3 regions of the Staphylococcus equorum genome follow, and region 2 is predicted to be linked to each of the others. Evidence: predicted binding sites of a transcription regulator. Region 2 holds the regulator's gene; each other region holds the start of a gene.
What was found. Region 2 encodes NrdR, which represses ribonucleotide reductase genes. Its sites were predicted from a motif close to AACACNATATATNGTGTT; they were not measured.
Positions count from the first base shown of each region.

Region 1: nrdD (anaerobic ribonucleoside-triphosphate reductase) is a predicted target of NrdR. The motif match lies at 1,666-1,683, and genes of this name have one in related genera.
Region 3: nrdI (class Ib ribonucleoside-diphosphate reductase assembly flavoprotein NrdI) is a predicted target of NrdR. The motif match lies at 1,650-1,667, and genes of this name have one in related genera.

Region 1 is NZ_CP118982.1:224,730-228,026, forward strand. Features, by position in the region: gene PYW44_RS01005 (thiazole synthase) at 1-571, shown strand, start outside; gene PYW44_RS01010 (ThiF family adenylyltransferase) at 568-1,569, shown strand; gene nrdD (anaerobic ribonucleoside-triphosphate reductase) at 1,708-3,297, shown strand, end outside.
Region 2 is NZ_CP118982.1:1,204,626-1,207,922, forward strand. Features, by position in the region: gene gap (type I glyceraldehyde-3-phosphate dehydrogenase) at 1-830, shown strand, start outside; gene nrdR (transcriptional regulator NrdR) at 1,224-1,694, shown strand; gene PYW44_RS05860 (replicative helicase loading/DNA remodeling protein DnaB) at 1,695-3,089, shown strand; gene dnaI (primosomal protein DnaI) at 3,090-3,297, shown strand, end outside.
Region 3 is NZ_CP118982.1:2,109,562-2,112,858, reverse strand. Features, by position in the region: gene queF (preQ(1) synthase) at 1-318, opposite strand, end outside; gene PYW44_RS10250 (DMT family transporter) at 333-1,220, opposite strand; gene nrdI (class Ib ribonucleoside-diphosphate reductase assembly flavoprotein NrdI) at 1,931-2,329, shown strand; gene nrdE (class 1b ribonucleoside-diphosphate reductase subunit alpha) at 2,292-3,297, shown strand, end outside.

The sequences.
Region 1 (3,297 bases), 980 kb from region 2:
TTTTCCTAATACTGCCGGGGCCAAATCAGCAGAAGAAGCAGTCCGCATAGCTGAAATCGCAAATCATGCAGGTGTCTGTGACATGATAAAAGTAGAAGTTATAGGAGACGATGAAACGTTATTACCCGACCCGTTAGAAACGTATAAAGCTTGTGAAATCTTGTTAGATAAAGGTTATACAGTTTGTCCTTATATTTCTAATGATGTGGTATTAGCAAAACGATTAGAAGATTTAGGTGTGCATGCAATTATGCCACTCGCATCACCGATAGGCACGGGAAGAGGTATTAATAATCCTTTGAATTTACGTTATATAATCGAAAAAGTAAATGTTCCTGTCATAGTTGATGCGGGTATTGGTTCTCCTAAAGATGCCTGTCATGCAATGGAACTCGGAGCAGATGGTATCCTACTTAATACGGCAATATCTAGCGCACAAAATCCAGTGAAAATGGCGGAAGCGATGAAATTAGGTATTCATGCAGGTAGGTTGAGTTATGAAGCGGGAAGAATACCAGTGAAATACACAGCACAAGCTTCAAGCCCTACTGAAGGTATAGGGTTCCTATGACACAACGCTATGATCGTCAAATGCGTTATGAACCATTTGGTAAATATGGACAAGCGCAATTGCAACAGACACATGTCATGATTATGGGCGCAGGTGCGCTTGGAAGCCAATGTGCAGAGTTGTTAACTCGAATGGGTGTTGGTCAGCTCACTATTATCGATATGGATATTGTAGAAGAATCCAATTTACACAGACAGGCTACTTATGTTGAAGCAGATGCCACGCAAATGCTGCCTAAAGTAGAAGCGTTAAAAGTACATCTTGGACAAATTAATAGTGAAGTTCAAGTACAGGCGTTATATCAAGAGATTACAAATACAAATATAGAAGCATTACTCTGTCAACATCAACCTGATATCGTACTGGATGGAATGGATCATTTTGCGATTAGGTATTTGATTAATGAAGTTTGTCATAAATTAGGTGTGCCATGGATTTATGGAGCAGCTGTAGGCAGTAAGGGTACAGTATATGCCATTGATTATCATGGGCCATGCTTAAAATGTATGCTTGGTACAACGCCATCTACAGGGGAAAGTTGCGCAATAAATGGTGTACTTCCTCCAGTGATTCATCAAGTGGCAAGCATGGAAGTATCAGAGTTATTAAGGTGGCTGTCTGGAAAAGGTTTTTCTAGAAAGTTAACAACGATGGACTGCTATACGATGCAGTATAAAACACTTAATATAGATACATTAAAAAACAATAACTGCCCTATCTGTAACGAAGGAAATTATGAATATCTCAACATGGCTCAACAAAATTCTATTGAAAAACAGTGCGGTAATGTATTTCTATTGAGATTTACTCCTCAAATATTTAAATATACAGATTTACTACCAGTGAAAGTCATGAAAAGTAATTATTTCGCTAAAATGATATCTTATCGAGATTATGAAATAACGCTATTTAAAGACGGCAGAATGAACGTGTATGGTATTGAAAATGAAGACCAAGCTGTAGCATTATATGAAGAATTTCTAAAATGCTTAAAGTGATAAATGAGTTAATACATTTATTGCAAAAACAAACTAAAGTTCATGAAATGTTTAAAAATATATGACAAATTCGTTAACGTAGATGTTCATATTTGAATCACTATATATAGTGTTATAAATTAAAATAAAACACAATATATAGTAAAGAGGGATAATGTGAATAAACTTGAAACGAATTTAAAAAATCTTATTACTAAAGATCCTACAGTAGTTAATGAAAATGCCAATAAAGATAGTTCTACGTTTTCAACAATGAGAGATTTAACGGCGGGAGTAGTTTCTAAATCATATGCATTGGACTATTTACTGCCAAAGCATGTGGCTGAAGCGCATAAACAGGGAGATATTCATTTTCATGATTTAGATTATCATCCTTTTCAACCATTAACGAATTGTTGCTTAATCGATGCTGAAATTATGCTAGAAGACGGTTTTCAAATAGGTAACGCAACAGTGACTTCACCGAAATCGATTCAAACAGCATCTGCGCAGTTAGTACAGATTATTGCGAATGTATCGAGTAGTCAGTATGGCGGTTGCACAATTGATAGAGTCGATGAATTGTTAAGTAAGTACGCTCTATTTAATGAGCAAAAACACCGCAAAGTTGCAGAAAAATTTGTGAATGCAGCGGATATTGATACATTTGTGGATAATCAAGTGACACAAGATATAGGCGATGCTATTGAGAGTTTAGAGTATGAAATTAATACTTTATATACATCTAATGGACAGACGCCATTTGTAACACTGGGATTTGGACTCGGTATAGATAAATATAGCCGTAAAATTCAGCAAGCAATTTTTCACACGCGTATTAAAGGATTAGGTAAAGACCGCATTACCGCAATTTTTCCTAAATTAGTATTTTCCATCAAAAAGGGTGTGAATTTCAGTGAATCAGATCCCAATTATGATATTAAACAACTTGCGCTAGAATGTTCTACAAAGCGTATGTACCCAGATATTTTAAATTATGATAAAACTGTGGAATTGCTAGGCGATTTCAAAGCACCGATGGGATGTCGTTCATTTTTACCTGCATGGAAAAATGAAGCAGGTGAATATGAAAATAATGGTAGATGTAATCTTGGGGTAGTGACACTCAATGTACCACGCATTGCATTAGAATCTGATGGAGATATAGAACTATTTTGGAAATTATTCCATGAACGCATGAATATCATGCATGATGCGTTAGTGTATCGTTTAGAGCGAATAGCAGAAGCAACACCTGATAATGCTCCTATTTTATATAAAAATGGCGCATTTAAACATCGTTTAACAGACAATGATAGTGTGATGGACCTATTTAAAGGTAAACGTGCAACATTGTCTATGGGGTATATCGGTTTATATGAAGCGGCTACAGTATTCTTTGGTCCGAATTGGGAAAGTAAGTCCAAAGGCAAAGCATTTACGTTAGCTATTTTAAAAGCCATGAAAGTTTATCAACTACGTTGGACTGAAAAATACGATGTGTGGTTCAGCATATATAGTACACCAAGTGAATCTTTAACAGATAGATTTTGCAGATTAGATCGAGAAAAATTTGGTGACGTTGCTGACATTACAGATAAAGGCTACTACCAAAATTCATTCCATTATGATGTACGTAAAGACGTTACACCATTTAAGAAAATAGATTTTGAAAAAGATTATCCTGTATATGCGAGCGGTGGGTATATTCACTATTGCGAGTATCCAAAGCTCAATCATAATTTGAAA
Region 2 (3,297 bases):
AAGTCGATAACCATGAGATTAAGCTTGTAGCAGAAAGAAATCCTGAGCACTTACCTTGGGAAACGCTAAACATCGATATCGTTATTGAGGCTACCGGAAAATTCAATCATGGAGATAAAGCTGTTGCACATATTAATGCAGGTGCTAAAAAAGTATTGCTCACGGGTCCATCTAAAGGTGGAGAAGTCCAAATGATTGTCAAAGGTGTTAATAATAAACAATTAGACATTGAACAGTATGACATATTTAGCAATGCTTCATGTACGACTAACTGTATTGGTCCGGTTGCTAAAGTATTAAATGATCAATTTGGTATACAAAATGGTTTGATGACAACGGTTCATGCCATTACGAATGATCAAAATAATATAGATAATCCGCATAAAGATTTAAGACGTGCGCGTTCTTGTAATGAAAGTATTATTCCAACTTCAACAGGTGCTGCAAAGGCATTAACAGAAGTACTACCTGAATTAGATGGTAAATTACATGGTATGGCATTAAGAGTGCCAACGAAGAATGTTTCATTAGTAGATTTAGTCGTTGATTTAGACACGAATGTAACGGCTGAACAAGTCAATCAAGCATTTAAAGATAATGACTTAGGTGGTGTGATTGCAACAGAAGATGCACCTTTAGTATCTATGGACTTTAATACAAATCCACATTCAGCAATTATTGATACACAAAGCACAATGATTATGGGTGACAATAAAGTCAAAGTAATCGCTTGGTATGATAACGAATGGGGCTATTCAAATAGAGTTGTAGATGTGGCTGAACAAATAGGTCAATTACTCAAAAATGATGTTGGCGCTGTCACAAATTAAAGTACAAATTATAACATTTAATAATTAACTAATTGATTAAATGCTAAGAATCCATAATGTTTAGACTGTACGACATGATGATAGAAAGTGTTATATATACTCCTTTTGAAGTAATGCACATTGTTAGTGCTTACTTTGAAAGGAGTTTTCAATTTGTCGTTTAAACCTATATACTAGATGATTGTAGAAAAAAGTAATGATGAAATTACTTAGCATGTTAAACTTACTATCATAGAGACGCAATTAGCATGTTAAATTCTATCAATATTTGGAATATTAGTGATAAAAATTACATAATGCAATAAGTATTTTACATGTGTCATAGTGATTCTTTTGTGACATACATATTTATAGTATAATGATAAGTAATCAAAACGAGAGGGTGATAATTCGATGAAATGCCCGAAATGTAATTCGACTCATTCTCGTGTTGTAGACTCTAGACATGCAGATGAAGTTAATGCGATTCGACGAAGAAGAGAATGTGAAAAGTGTAGTACGAGATTCACAACTTTTGAACATATAGAAAAAAGACCACTCATTGTAGTAAAAAAAGATGGTACGCGAGAACAATTTTCACGTGAAAAGATTTTAAATGGATTGGTGCGTTCATGTGAAAAAAGACCAGTCCGTTATCAACAATTAGAAGATATTACGAATAATGTTGAATGGAAGTTACGTGATGAAGGACATGCAGAAATTTCTTCAAGTGAAATTGGAGAGCATGTAATGAATTTACTTATGCACGTAGACCAAGTGTCGTATGTAAGATTTGCATCTGTATATAAAGAGTTTAAGGATGTAGATCAACTATTACAATCTATGCAAGGTATTTTAGCTGGAAATAAACGGAGTGATTCTTAAATGGGGTTACAATCATATGATTATGGTTTGAGACCACATGATAATTTTACTGTTGTGCGCAATTTCTATTTGAACAGTAAGCATTTAGAAATTTTAAATAGATTGTTTACACCAATGATTGGTGCAAATGCAATTGGTTTATATCATTATTTGAATCAGTTTGTTGAATATGAAACGGATTCTGTATTGACGCACTATATAATTATGAGTGAGTTAAAGATTAATTTATTAGAATTTAGAAAAGATATGGACTTATTAGAGGGAATTGGTTTAGTTAAAACATTAGTGAATCATGATGCGCAGCATTCGTCTTTTGTTTATCAGCTTGTCCAACCACCATCAGCAAAACAATTTTTCAGTGATCCAATGTTATCAGTGTATTTGTTTAGTGAAGTAAGCAAACAACGCTATCAACAATTGAAACGCCATTTTGAACATAAAAAGCAAATTGACTTTAGCAAGTATCAAGATGTGACACGAAATTTCACTGATGTGTTTAAAGTACCTAACAAGTCATTAGATGACAATACAAATGAAATCCAAAGTGAAACGGCATATGAAGGTTTAAACTTGTCACAAGTGCACTTTGATTTTGAAACATTATATGATTTATTGCAAAACCACTTTATCAGCACAAAAATTATTGATAAAGAAGCCAAAGCTTTAATTACACAAATCGCGACTTTATATGGTTTGACGCCGGAGCCGATGAAACGTATCATTTTAAAATCGATAACAAGCGCGCAAGAACTTTCGTTTGAAGAATTAAGAAAACATGCAAGAACTTATTATTTGATGGAGCATGAACAACAAATGCCATCTTTAAATATCAAAACTAACAATTATGCAGATAGTACAACTCAAGCTACTCAAGTGCAGAATAACAACCAAACGCAAGATGAGGAAAAATCTGTTACTTGGCTAAAACAATTAGAAGAAACAAGTCCCATAGATATGTTAGCGTCTTGGTCAGAATCTGAACCAACAACACAACAAAAGTATATGATTGAAGAATTAGTAGAACGTGAACAATTGTCATTCGGTGTCATTAATATACTGTTACAATTTGTGATGTTGAAAGAAGATATGAAGCTACCGAAGACTTACATTTTTGAAATAGCATCAAATTGGAAGAAAAAAGGCATCAAAACAGCTGAACAAGCATATAATTATGCGATAAAAGTGAATCAACCTAAGACGGAAAACAAATCATCTAAGTCTTATTATAAACAAAAACAATTAGCATCGAGAGAAATGACACCTAAATGGTTAGAAGAACGAGATAATAAAACAGAAACTGACACTTCAAATAATAATGAAGATGATGAAAAATTGAAGAATGATAGAGAACAGTTTTTAAATCAACTTAAAGATAGATGGAAGGAGGACAAGTAGATGAAACCATTTAATCAAATTATGGGTGATTCAAATGATTTATCAAAAAAAATTGCCAAGATAAAAAAAGATGTCGTCAATGATCCAGACGTTAAACAGTTTTTAGAGTCGCATAAAGCTGAACTGACAAATGCGATGATAGATGAAGATTTGAATATTTTACAAGAATATAAAGATCAAGAAAAGCGTTATGATGGTCATAAACTAA
Region 3 (3,297 bases), 900 kb from region 2:
CATTATAATGTTCATACAGTCTTCGTGGAAGTCACCATGGTTTCTAAAACTAAATAAATAAAGCTTTAACGATTTAGATTCTACCATTTTAATATTAGGAATATAAGAAACATAAATCGTTGCGAAATCAGGTTGGCCTGTAATAGGGCATAATGATGTGAATTCTGGACAATTGAATTTCACAAAATAATCGCGTCCAGGGTGTTTGTTATCAAATGATTCTAAAACATCAGGTCTATAATCAAAATCATATTTATTGTTTTGATTACCTAATAATGTAATATCTTCTAATTCTTCTTTATTGCGTCCTTCAGTCATTGCATATCGCTCCTTTAGCGTTTAGGTTTTTGTTCTTCCTTTTGAATTGTAAGTGGTTGTCGACGTGCTTTTTCAAACATATAGTAACTGGCACCTATAATAATAATATAGCCTAAGATAGCGAATGAATCTGGTGTTTCGCCGAATAATATAAAACCAAATACTGCGGTAAATATAATAGATGCATACGTGAATATTGAAATATCTTTAGCTGGTGCGTAACTATAAGCCAGTGTTATACCAATTTGTCCTGCAGCAGCTGCTAATCCCGCACCGATTAAATAAACAACTTGCATCGTAGACATGGGTTCAAATGTAAACACAGTAAAAGGTATCAATACTATAATGGAAAAGAATGAAAAATAAAATACAATAGTATAAGGTGCTTCACGTGTACTCAATGCTCTGACACACGTATAAGCACTTGCTGCAAAAATACCAGAGAATAACCCGCCCAATGCAGGAATCATAGTGGAGGAGAATTCTGGTTTAACAACAAACAACATACCAAAAATAGCTACAATCATAGCTACAAATTGATAATTACGTACTTTCTCATTTAAGAAGATAATACTTAGTAGTATCGTCCAAAATGGATTGAGCTTCATTAATGTATCTGCATCACTTAAAAGCATGTGATCGATAGCGTAGATATTAAGTAACACACCAATCAATCCCAACGTTGAACGAGAAATCAATAAAGGTTGACTACTTAATTTGCCAAATAAGGGCTGTTTATACTTTAAAATAAAATATAATGGTATAAACATTGCTACTAAATTTCGAGCGAGAGACTTTTGAAATACAGGCAAGTCACCGGCTAATCGGAAGAAGACAGTCATAAAACTAAAGCCAACTGCTGAAACTAAGATAGCAATGATACCTTTAACTTTAGGATTCACATGTATCGCCTCAATTTTTAATTTTTAACGTATTCATATTAGCATATATGCTCTGAAGATGTATATATGGTTGAAAATCGAAGAGAAATATATTAAGATATAAATACGAACAAACGTTCTATTATTTAGAGTGAATCTTTTACTTATAAGAATAGAATATATGATAGTGACACATTGTGTTTCACACAATGTATAAAATGATTTTGTGTAAAAGACGACACATCAAGCATTGCAAGATTTTTATGAAAAGCAAATAATAAAACCTTAAAATCACAAAAAAATATTTTTTGATTCATGAATATCACTTTAAGGTTGAATTGGTGCCATTTCTATTGATTATTCAACATTTTGTCGTAAATAAAAGCCTTTTAATAATCTTCTGAGTTATGTATAATGAAACACATAATATAGTATTGATGACCAGGACGAAACACAATATATAGTGTTTTATTACGTGGTCAATTTATTTATAATAAATCAAAATTTATGTAAAATCACACTGTTTTAGGCTCTTAAACATGACAAATCAAGCATTAATACTTAATTATTGAGTTTTTACATAACTACATATAGATATAGAAATTACTATATATTGTGGTTAGTTCGAGAAACTAAGTTATTTTGATTTTTCAAAGTGTCTTTAAGCATTTAAATATAATACATGATTTTATCATAATAAGATAAATATATTTTAGAAAGTAGGTGATCCGATGAAGGTTGTATATTTTTCATTTTCTGGCAATGTGCGTAGATTCATAAAGCGAACTGAACTTACCAACGTAATGGAAATCACACAAAATAATTGTTCTGAAAGAATGGATGAGCCTTTCATATTGGTCACTGGAACAATAGGGTTTGGCGAAGTACCGCCACCTGTTCAGTCATTTTTAGATATTAATCACGACTTATTACAAGCTGTTGCAGCTAGCGGAAACCGAAACTGGGGACAAAATTTTGCAAAAGCTGGACGATCTATTTCGGAACGGTATCAAGTTCCATTATTAATGAAGTTTGAATTACATGGCACAACGAACGATATAAGCGAATTTAAAGATAAGGTGGGGCATTTCAATGAAGATTATGGACGAGAAGAAATACAATCATATTGAATTAAATAACGAAGTTACCAAGCGCAAAGAAAATGGTTTTTTTGATTTAGAAAAAGATCAAGAGGCATTAGCAGTCTATCTAGAAGAGATACAGGATAAGACAATTTATTTTGATACTGAACTTGAACGTCTTCACTATCTCGTTGATAATGATTTCTATTTTGATGTATTTGCTAAATATTCAGTGGCAGAATTAGAAGAAATCACTGATTATGCTAAAAGCATTCCATTCAATTTTGCGAGCTACATGTCTGCAAGTAAGTTTTATAAAGATTATGCATTGAAAACGAATGATAAAAGTCAATATTTAGAAGACTACAAGCAACACGTTGCAATTGTTGCATTATATTTAGCAAATGGACATAAAGCTACAGCTAAACAGTTTATTTCTGCAATGGTTGAACAACGTTATCAACCTGCAACACCAACATTCTTAAACGCTGGACGCGCACGCCGCGGAGAACTTGTATCTTGTTTCTTACTTGAGGCAGATGACAGTTTAAATTCTATCAACTTCATTGATTCCACAGCGAAACAATTAAGTAAAATTGGTGGCGGTGTTGCGATTAACTTGTCTAAATTACGTGCGCGTGGTGAAGCAATCAAAGGTATTAAAGGTGTAGCAAAAGGTGTACTACCTGTTGCAAAATCACTTGAAGGTGGCTTTAGTTACGCAGATCAACTAGGACAACGCCCAGGTGCTGGCGCAGTATATTTAAATATCTTCCACTATGATGTTGAAGAGTTTTTAGATACGAAAAAAGTAAACGCTGATGAAGATTTACGTTTATCTACAATATCAACAGGTTTAATCGTGCCGTCTAAATTCTTTGATTTAGCAAAAGAAGGTAAAGATTTCCATATGTTTGCACCACATACTATTTATAAAGAGTATGGTGTGACTTTAGATGATATTGATCTTGATGCATATTATGATGAACTTGTCGCAAATCCAAATATTGATAAAA